Regions from separate parts of the Motilimonas thetidivivens genome, predicted to be linked through region 1. Evidence: predicted binding sites of a transcription regulator. Region 1 holds the regulator's gene; the other holds the start of a gene.

Region 1 (5,472 bases):
AATGACGCAGGCTTGCTCTAAACCGGTCACAATCTTGGCCGCGCCGAGTTTATGCTGGCGACGTACAATTTGGGTTGAGCCTTCGTCGGGTGCGTAGCTTGAACGCAGGCTTAAACGCTGTGAACTTTCAATCACAGGTAATAGCGTGCGAGCATGTAGTACAGGTGAGCCAAGGCGTGACAATTCAGCCGCTTCATCAAGTGATAAGCGCTCCATTAGCACCGCATTTTTTACCTTACGCGGATCGGCGCTAAATACACCGGCTACATCACTCCAAATTGTAGTGGAGACGGCATTGGCGATGGCGCCCGTTACTGTTGCTGAGTAGTCACTGCCATTACGGCCTAAGGTGACGGTATGGCCTTCGCTATCAGCAGCAAAGAAACCGGTGATCACCACACGATGTTGTTCACGACCCAGTAATTGCTGAGTTAACTTTTCACGCGAGAGCGCAACATCGACCACAGGCTGAACACCAAACTCGGCGCTTAAATAAGTGCGTGAGTCTAACCAGCTGGCCTGCATACCGATTTGTTGTAAGTAAGTCGCTAATAGACGAGCCGACCAAACTTCACCAAAGCTTAAAATTTCATTACTCTGGTAACGGTCTAGCTTGTTTTCAAGAATTAAGGCAAGACGCGTTAAATCGTTATCTAAGGCTGCTAACGCCTCACTTTGCCACTCGCCGTCGAGTAATTCGGTGACAAGGTTACGCTGGAAATCAGATAAAGAAGCAAGTGAAACCGCCGCCGCACTATCGCCATCTTTCGCATACTCGGTAATTTCGATTAACCGATTGGTGGTCTTACCCGCTGCAGAAACGACAATCAGATCTGTGCTAGTCGAATACTTGTCGATAATATTCGCTACGCGACGAAAACAGTTTGGATCAGCTAGGCTGCTGCCCCCAAATTTGTGCACATGTCTTGTTTGTTTCACCTTTACTTCTCCTGCGCCATAGCCTTAAAGGCATTATCTAAATCGGCGATTAAGTCGTCAGCATCTTCGAGGCCAACGGATAAACGAATCAGGGTATTGAAAATACCCGCTTGCGCTTGTGCTTCATCACTCATGGCGCGATGAGTCATGGTTGCAGGATGAGCAACTAAACTCTCAACGCCGCCAAGGGATTCGGCTAATGAAAATAATTTCAGATTATCAAAAAATACCCGTAAACCTTGCTCATCAGCATCAAGATCAAAGCTAAACATAGAGCCAAAGTCTTTTTGCTGGCGCTTAGCTATTTCATGGCCGGGATGCTCAGGCAAGCTTGGGTGATAGATTTTACTTACCAAAGGCTGAGTTTGTAAGTAGGCAAGGATGGCGTTGGTATTTTCTTGGTGATTGCGGATGCGCGCGCCTAAGGTACGAATGCCGCGTAAGGTCAGATAAGAGTCAAACGCTGAACCCGTGAGTCCTAAGCAGTTTGCCCACCAAGCTAAATCTTCACCCAATTGTGGATCTTTGGTCACCACAGCGCCCGCCACTACATCGGAATGGCCATTAATGTATTTGGTGGTTGAATGAATAACGATATCCGCCCCGAGCTCAAGAGGCTGCTGTAATGCGGGTGACAAGAAGGTGTTATCAACGACCACTAACGCGCCCACGGCTTTTGCTTGCTGGCAAATTTTTGCGATATCAACCACACGTAATAATGGGTTACTGGGCGTTTCTAGCCAGACAATTTTCGGCTTTTTGGCAATCGCCGCCGCCATTTGCGCATCATCACCCTGATCAATAAAGCTCACATCAAAGGCTTTTTTCTTCGCGCAGCAATCAAATAAGCGATAACTGCCACCGTAACAGTCATGGGGAGCAACCAGAAGATCGCCAGGACTAAGTAATGCGGTGATCAAGTTAACCGCCGCCATGCCAGAGCAAGTCACAATACCGGTACTGCCGTTTTCTAACTTGGCAATGGCCTCACCTAAAATGGCACGAGTTGGGTTGCCAGAGCGACTGTAATCGAAGCCGCGAATTTGGTTATAACCTTCAAAGGTATAGTTAGTACTTAAATAAATAGGTGGCACCACAGAGCCATGTTGGGTATCGGATTCGATGCCGGTTCGTACGGCTTGAGTGGCCTGCTTATACTGCGCCATGATTTAAGTACTCCATAATAAATATCCCGCAACTTTAAGCCAGCAGGAGCAAGACGTCAACACTTCTGGACGTCTAAACGGCTCTAGATTGATTTTTTACAAACTTAGTCTACCTGAGTGGGGATGTGAACGACAATAGAAGTTAGCCAGCAAGCTTGTTCGCTGCCATTCAAATGAATAGGTACCTGTTGGGCATAGATGCCTGTTGAGCATTTTCAGCCATCTAAGCATCTTTACCGATGGATTGCCTCATATTGCGTGAGAGGTTAGAATAAGCCTGATATTTGATAAGGGTAAATTAGCATGACGTCAAAATGGAACGGTGAATACATCAGCCCCTACGCTGAACACGGTAAAAAAAGTGAGCAAGTAAAAAAGATCACTGTGTCCATCCCGCTCAAGGTGCTTAAAATATTAACCGACGAACGCACCCGTCGTCAGGTCAATAACCTACGCCATGCCACTAATAGTGAACTGCTCTGCGAAGCCTTTTTGCATGCTTATACGGGCCAACCCTTGCCCGAGGATAATGACTTACGTAAAGATCAAAACGATGGCCTACCCGAACAAGTGAAGAAAATCATGATTGAAAAGGGTATCAGCATTGATGAGTATGAAACCGAGTAATCCAAGCACCCTATCCTTTCTCAACTAACTAGCCAGTGCGACGCATTTGTTGAACTACGCCTAATGGATATAGTTAAACTGGCTTAAGTATCCAGCTGTCTCAATACACAATTTTTAGTCCAGTAGCTTTTCACTCCTTAGCGATCCTGCTAGATTACACTTAGGTTAAATTAAGCAGGGAGCTTATTGTGCGACTTTTCGCTGTTGTAATATGTAGTACCTTATCTTTGTCAGCCTTCGCTGCAACTGAGTGCGCCGAAGAAGCAATAAAGTCGGTGGCTGTTGCCGATGCAACCGCAGGCATTGAACGCTATCAAAACCTGACAATCGACTATTCAAACTGTGATGAATTTGACGAACAAAGTGCTCACGCCATTTACGATTTCAGTTATGACCTAACCTATAGCCAAGTCTGTCATGGAGAAGAAGGCTTTAAACTAGGCAAGGCGGGATTACCGCCCAATCAGGTATGTAAAGACTATATAAACGCGGGTTATTACCGTCATCGTCACGCTCAAGGCATAGAGCGTTATCGCCAAGATATGTATCAAAAGGCGAAAAAAGAAGCCGCCGCAAAAGCAGCTGCAGAAGCGGTCGAACAATAGTTCATCGCTACTCTCGGGTTAATGCCTATAAGCATTAACCCGAGCCTACATATTTACCCCGTCCAAATCCCTACTTAATATCTGATCCATCTAATATCATCTCTCACATTTTGTTCAGGCAATAAAAAAGGCCGCCGAAGCGACCTTTTTGTGTTTCACATCAATCGATCTTATTCGATGATTGAAGAAACAACACCAGCACCAACTGTACGGCCACCTTCGCGGATTGCGAAACGTAGACCTTCGTCCATTGCTACTGGAGCGATTAGCTCAACAACAAACTTAAGGTTGTCGCCTGGCATTACCATTTCTACACCTTCTGGAAGCTCTACAGCACCAGTGATGTCAGTTGTACGGAAGTAGAACTGTGGACGGTAACCTTTGAAGAATGGTGTGTGACGACCACCTTCATCTTTAGATAGTACGTATACTTCTGATTCGAACTTAGTGTGTGGAGTGATTGAACCAGGCTTAGCTAGTACTTGACCACGTTCAACATCTTCACGCTTAGTACCACGTAGAAGAATACCACAGTTCTCACCTGCACGACCTTCGTCTAGTAGCTTACGGAACATCTCAACACCCGTACAAGTTGTTTTAGATGTCTCGCGGATACCTACGATTTCAACTTCGTCTTGTACACGTACGATACCAGCTTCGATACGACCTGTTACTACAGTACCACGACCTTGGATTGAGAATACGTCTTCGATAGGCATGATGAATGGCTTATCGATTTCACGCTCTGGCTCTGGGATGTAAGTGTCTAGTGCTTCAGCTAGCTCTAGTACTTTCGCTTCCCATGCTTCGTCGCCTTCAAGTGCTTTAAGCGCAGAACCTTGGATTAGTGGTAGGTCATCACCTGGGAAATCGTACTCAGATAGAAGTTCACGAACTTCCATTTCTACTAGCTCTAGTAGCTCTTCGTCGTCAACCATGTCACATTTGTTCATGAATACGATGATGTAAGGTACACCAACTTGACGAGAAAGTAGGATGTGCTCACGAGTTTGTGGCATTGGGCCATCTGTCGCAGCTACTACTAGGATTGCGCCGTCCATTTGAGCAGCACCAGTGATCATGTTTTTAACATAATCGGCGTGTCCTGGACAGTCTACGTGTGCGTAGTGACGAGTAGGAGTGTCGTACTCGATGTGAGAAGTATTGATCGTAATACCGCGCTCACGCTCTTCTGGAGCATTATCGATAGATGCGAAATCTTTTGCATTACCACCGTAGTGCTTAGTTAGCACTGAAGAGATCGCTGCAGTTAGAGTTGTTTTACCATGGTCAACGTGACCGATAGTGCCCACGTTTACGTGAGGCTTACTACGTTCAAATTTTTCTTTAGACACGACGTGTACCTTCTTTATCTAAGTGTTAGCCCATTTGTTATGGGCCTTCAAAATTACATTAAACAGAGCAGGGATGATTCCCTACCCCGATTACTTCGCCTCAATGATAGCGTCAGCGATGTTTTTAGGTGCTTCATTGTACTCTTTGAATTCCATCGAGTACGAAGCGCGGCCCTGTGTGGCAGAACGCACATCGGTAGCATAACCGAACATTTCTGCTAACGGAACCTTAGCTCGGATGATTTTTAGACCAGCTGGACCTTCATCCATGCCTTCAATCATACCGCGACGACGATTCAAGTCACCAACTACATCGCCCATCCAATCTTCAGGGGTAGTCACTTCAACCTTCATCATAGGCTCAAGAATAACCGGATCCGCCTTAAGCGCACCGGCTCTAAAGCCCATTGCTCCAGCGATCTTAAACGCCATTTCATTGGAGTCAACATCGTGGAATGAACCATCAAATAGGGTGACTTTCACGTCTAGCATAGGGAACCCAGCTAATACCCCTTGGTCCATTTGTTCTTTACAACCTTTATCAACAGCCGGGATGTAATCTTTTGGAACCACACCGCCAACAATTTCGTTGACAAACTCGTAACCTGAACCCGGCTCTAATGGCTCTAGCTTCAACCAAACATGACCATATTGACCACGGCCACCCGATTGACGCACGAACTTACCTTCCACTTCAACCGCCTTGCGGATAGCTTCACGGTAAGCTACTTGAGGTTTACCTACGTTACAATCAACGCTGAATTCACGCTTCATGCGATC
Region 2 (5,472 bases), on a different contig from region 1:
TTCTCGTTCCACGCCGCTTCGGCTGCTGAGCCTGCTGCTTTGTTATCCCACTCACCGTAAACATCAGCAGGGATATCAAATGCTTCATGATTCCAACCTAGGAATTCACGAGACGCTTTAATTTCTTCAGCACCTAATGGCGCGCCGTGACAATCGTGGCCACCTTGCTTATTGGGTGAACCGTAACCAATAATGGTTTTACAACAAATTAAAGTAGGACGCTTAGTTTCAGCTTGTGCAGCTTCCACTGCGGCTTTAATCGCAGCCGCATCATGGCCATCAACACCTGCAATAACATGCCAGCCGTACGCTTCAAAACGTTTAGGAGTATCGTCGGTAAACCAACCTTCCACATCGCCATCAATAGAGATACCGTTGTCATCCCAAAACGCAATTAACTTGCCTAGACCTAAGGTACCAGCAAGAGAACATGCTTCATGAGAGATACCTTCCATCAAACAGCCATCGCCCATGAAAGCGTAAGTGTAGTGATCAACGATATCGAAATTGTCACGGTTAAACTGATCGGCAAGTGCTTTTTCAGCAATCGCCATACCTACCGCATTGGTGATACCTTGGCCTAAAGGACCAGTAGTCGTTTCAACACCTGGAGCATAGCCGTATTCTGGGTGGCCCGGTGTTTTAGAATGTAGCTGACGGAAGTTTTTTAAATCTTCAATTGATAGATCATAACCTGATAGATGCAATAGAGAATAAAGCAGCATAGAGCCATGGCCGTTAGAAAGGATGAAACGGTCACGATCTGCCCAGTTAGGGTTAGTCGGGTTATGCTTTAAAAAGTCACGCCATAGCACTTCAGCTATGTCGGCCATCCCCATAGGGGCGCCTGGGTGACCAGAATTGGCCTTTTGAACTGCATCCATACTAAGCGCACGAATGGCATTTGCTAGTTCATTACGAGAAGGCATGAGATCTCCTGCATTAATCAAAATGTTGCTTGGACTGGGATTGATGGCCTTGCAAATGAACAAGTTTGCCTGCCAGCAGACTCACTCATTTCCACACCAATAGTGGTGGCGTATTGTCCCAAGATGACTAAACATGTGCAATCTTCTTTTGTAAAAAAAATGAGCAAATTATGCTAAATATGCAAAACCGCTCGCTTTCTTAACCTTGGGTGTTGCTGCTACCCTAGGATTTGAGGTCAAAATGGCATAAAATTCCGTTCTTTATACCACTATCAGTAAACACCTAACCGCAATGGAAAGTTCAGCAACAGGTCTCAAACGCACCCTCATGATCACTGTGATTGGCAGCCTGCTTTGCTCCGGACTGATTATTTCATTTAGCAACTTATCTAAATTTGAGCTTGTAGCTTATGCGCTCGACTATGCTTGGACTTATACGTTAGTGCCCTTTTTGGGCGCTCTTTGCCTGATTTTACTATTTCGCTATTTTAACCAATACACTAAGTCTGGGTTACCCATAGTGGTTATGGGGTATCATTTTAAAGACGGTAAATTTGCTCTGGGGAATGCAATATTCCAATACGTTGCCGCTCTGATTTCCCTGATCTGTGGCTTTGCTGTTGGCGCAGTAGGTCCAGCGCTGCATATCGGCGCAGCAGCCATGAATCTGCTCGGCCAGTACTTTAACCTCAATGAAACTCGCCTTCGGCAATTAACCGCCTGCGGTGCAGCCAGCGCGATGGCAGCTCTTTTTCATACGCCGATTACCGCCATTTTTTTTGTTCAAGAAACCATAGTAAGACGCTTTCGCTGGCAAACCTGCCTGTTAATCAGTATCTGCGCTTTCTTTTCCGCATGGATTGCAAGGCAACTTGGCGCTTATGAGTTTCATATTGATACGCAAAGTTTCAGCTACCAATTAACCTTGATACCTGAACTTATTATTGTTGGTGCAGTATGCGGATTATTGGCAACCTTGATGCTCAAGTTAATCCGTGTCACAGCAGATAATGTATTGTTGCCATATTGGGGAAAATTTTTGCTCGCCGCAGCGGTCACCTCGGCGGCCAGCTTGTATGGCACGGAAGTTATCGGTTTAGGCAACCAGCTACTTAATGTGTTGCTTTATGGTGATATAGGCTCTCAACTGGTGCTCACTTGGTTAATATTGCGTTTTTTGATCAGTGCCATCGCGATTGGCTCCGCTATTCCCGGCGGAGCCCTCGGCCCTAGCCTACTACTTGGCGCACTAACCGGGCATTGGTTAGCCTATTTATTGCCCAATGAAACCCCACAAGTATTTGTTTTGGTGGGTATGGCTGCCTTTTTTGGCGCGGTGTTGAAAAGCCCCATTTCAGCAACATTGCTGGTAGTCGAAGCCACGGCAAACCTCAACCTTGCCTTACCTTGTTTGGTCGGGAGTTTAACCGCCCATGTGGTGCAAACGCGAGTATTTGGCCAGCAAAACTTAATTGAGTTACTCTTGGCGAGGCAAAACATATTGTTAAAAAACAGCCCAAGTTTAAGTAAGAAAAAAATCAGTACTGACAATATCAACAGCTAGCTCAACAAAGCAACCTCACTACCACATACAAAACAAACAACATATATGACCAAGCGAAAGTAAAATATTAGTTTATAAAATTAATTTATCCGTATTTTACTCTCCTTTAGTCGTTCTAACGTATCTTTAGCCTAGTTTAACGCAAAAAAATTCTGGCATTCTGTTCAATCATGAATAGAATAGACGTCCAGATGGTAAAACATCCAAAAGTTGTCACTCATTGAAAGGAGCCACAGTATCATGGCCAGACATTTATTTACTTCTGAATCAGTATCAGAAGGTCATCCAGACAAAATTGCAGACCAAATTTCCGATGCTGTGTTAGATGCCATTCTCGAGCAAGACCCAAAAGCGCGTGTTGCTTGTGAAACTTATGTTAAGACCGGTATGGTTATGGTGGGCGGTGAAGTCACCACTTCTGCTTGGGTTGATATCGAAGAAATCACTCGTAAAACCGTACGCGAAATTGGCTACACTAGCTCTGACATGGGCTTTGATGCTGACTCTTGTGCAGTACTAAACACAATTGGTAAGCAATCACCTGACATCAACCAAGGTGTTGATCGCAGCCGCCCAGAAGATCAAGGCGCGGGCGACCAAGGTTTAATGTTTGGCTACGCCTCAAACGAAACCGACGAATTAATGCCAGCTCCGATTACCTACGCCCATCGCTTAGTTAAGAAACAAGCCGAAGTACGTAAAAGTGGCAAACTTGATTGGCTTCGACCAGATGCTAAATCACAAGTTACCTTCCAGTACGAAAATGGCATTATCACTGGCATCGACGCAGTTGTGCTATCTACCCAGCATAAAGACTGTATCAGCACACCCGATTTGCGCGAAGCGGTAATGGAAGAAATCATTAAACCCGTTTTACCAGCGCACTGGTTAACTAAAGACACACTGTTTCACATTAACCCAACCGGTCGCTTTGTAATTGGTGGTCCAGTTGGCGATTGTGGTCTAACTGGTCGTAAAATTATCGTAGATACTTACGGTGGTATGGCGCGTCACGGCGGCGGTGCATTTTCGGGTAAAGATCCATCAAAAGTTGACCGTAGTGCTGCTTATGCTGGCCGCTATGTGGCTAAAAACATTGTTGCAGCCGGCCTTGCTGATCGCTGTGAAATCCAAGTTTCTTATGCTATTGGTGTTGCAGAGCCAACTTCTATTAGCGTGGAAACATTTGGTACAGCGAAAATTGACGAAGATCGCCTAACACAAATTGTTCGCGACTCTTTTGATCTACGTCCTTACGGTATTTTGACCATGCTTGACCTAGAGCGACCTATCTACCAAGCAACAGCTGCTTACGGTCACTTTGGTCGTGACGAATTCCCTTGGGAAAAAACCGACAAAGCGGAACTACTGCGCGACGCGGCTGGCCTAAAATAAGCGCCACCTAAAATAACCGCTAAGTACAGCTAATTGTTAAGCGATACTCAAAAACAAGCACTCGAGCAACAGGTGGAAACCTGTTATAACCAAGCCGAGTGCTTTTTTGATCGCCCATTTACGCGCCCCGCTATCCAGTTTAATCAGCGCGGAAAAATCGCTGGCTCAGCTCACCTGCAAAAACAGCTGCTTAAATTTAATCCCGTTTTATATCAAGAAAACCAGGCTTCCTTTTTGCTTGATGTGGTTCCTCATGAAGTCAGCCATTTACTGGTCTATCAACTTCATGGCGCTCATGTCCCGCCCCATGGCCAAGAATGGCAATTTATCATGACCCAAGTGATGAAACGTCCCGCTCATCGCACCCATCAATATGACATTAGCTCGGTAGCTGGCAAAACCTTTCTCTACCAATGCCAATGTCAGCAACATCGGCTATCAATCAGACGCCACAATAGGGTTACAAAAGGCACTCAATACTTGTGTACTCAATGTAAGACTCCATTGCAAAAAACAGCCGAACAATAGCACAATATTTAACCAGTAAATAACATAAACATTATTAGCATTACCTGTATTTTGTTATTTTTTTAGCATGATACCCTTAGCGCATTTTTCAATAGTTGAGCCGAAATATGCGCAGTTTTATTATTTTTTTACTTTTTTTCATTACCTTACCTAGCCAAGCAGACGTTAAACCGTTTCGCCAAGCCAAAAAAGCCATCAGTGAAATCTACCAAGCCCATCCCGTTAGCTTTTACTGCGGCTGTGAGATTAATCGACAAGGGAAAAAACTGGTGCCGGATCATCAATCCTGTGGCTATGAAGTACGAAAGCAAGCCAAGCGCGCCGCTCGTATTGAATGGGAGCATGTCATGCCGGCATGGGAAATGGGCCACCAGCGTCAATGTTGGCAGCAAGGTGGGCGCAAAAATTGTAACCGTAACGATGCAACTTTTCGTCTGATGGAAGGCGATATGCACAACTTGGTGCCTGCTATTGGCGAAGTGAATGGCGATAGATCGAATTTTCAATTTACCGAATCTCGTCAAACGCCCTACCAATATGGCCAATGCCAGATGCTGGTCGACTTTAAAAATAAAAAAGCCACACCGCCAGACTTGCAAAAAGGGGCGATCGCCCGCATCTACTTTTATATGCAAGATCAATATGGCGTCAGAATATCTCGCCAGCAACGCCAACTTTATCAAGCTTGGCATAAGCAATATCCGGTGACGCCTTGGGAGTGTCAGCGTGATAAACTGATCAGCGCGAAACAAGGCAATGTTAATCCTTATGTCGCTGATGCCTGCCGCAGCGCAGGTTTATATGATTAACCCGATTTGAGATCCGTAATATGCGCGTACCAAGAATATTTGAGCCACAGCCCCTCGCCGTTGGCGATCAGTTAGACCTAGGTGAAGATGCTGCGAACCACGTGGGCCGAGTGTTACGCCTAACTACAGGTGATCAAATCATCTTGTTTAATGGCGAGACAGACAGCCAGTTTCTCGCGAGCTTAATTCAAAGCAATAAAAAACAAGTACGCGTGAGTATTGATGAATGCCAAGTTTCAGACAATGA

Evidence for each region. The regulator MetJ, encoded in region 1, represses methionine synthesis genes. The targets are predictions, from matches to a motif close to TAGACGTCTAGACGTCTA.
Region 2: the regulator MetJ is predicted to act here: its motif matches at 2,674-2,691, upstream of metK (methionine adenosyltransferase).

Annotation. Positions count from the first base shown of each region.
Region 1 is NZ_JBKFDK010000023.1:31,942-37,413, reverse strand. Features, by position in the region: gene ACK8OT_RS15565 (bifunctional aspartate kinase/homoserine dehydrogenase II) at 1-939, opposite strand, end outside; gene metB (cystathionine gamma-synthase) at 942-2,105, opposite strand; gene metJ (met regulon transcriptional regulator MetJ) at 2,409-2,732, shown strand; gene ACK8OT_RS15550 (hypothetical protein) at 2,921-3,337, shown strand; gene tuf (elongation factor Tu) at 3,508-4,692, opposite strand; gene fusA (elongation factor G) at 4,783-5,472, opposite strand, start outside.
Region 2 is NZ_JBKFDK010000017.1:82,597-88,068, reverse strand. Features, by position in the region: gene tkt (transketolase) at 1-929, opposite strand, end outside; gene ACK8OT_RS13385 (chloride channel protein) at 1,222-2,493, shown strand; gene metK (methionine adenosyltransferase) at 2,734-3,888, shown strand; gene ACK8OT_RS13375 (SprT family zinc-dependent metalloprotease) at 3,922-4,416, shown strand; gene ACK8OT_RS13370 (endonuclease) at 4,524-5,225, shown strand; gene rsmE (16S rRNA (uracil(1498)-N(3))-methyltransferase) at 5,246-5,472, shown strand, end outside.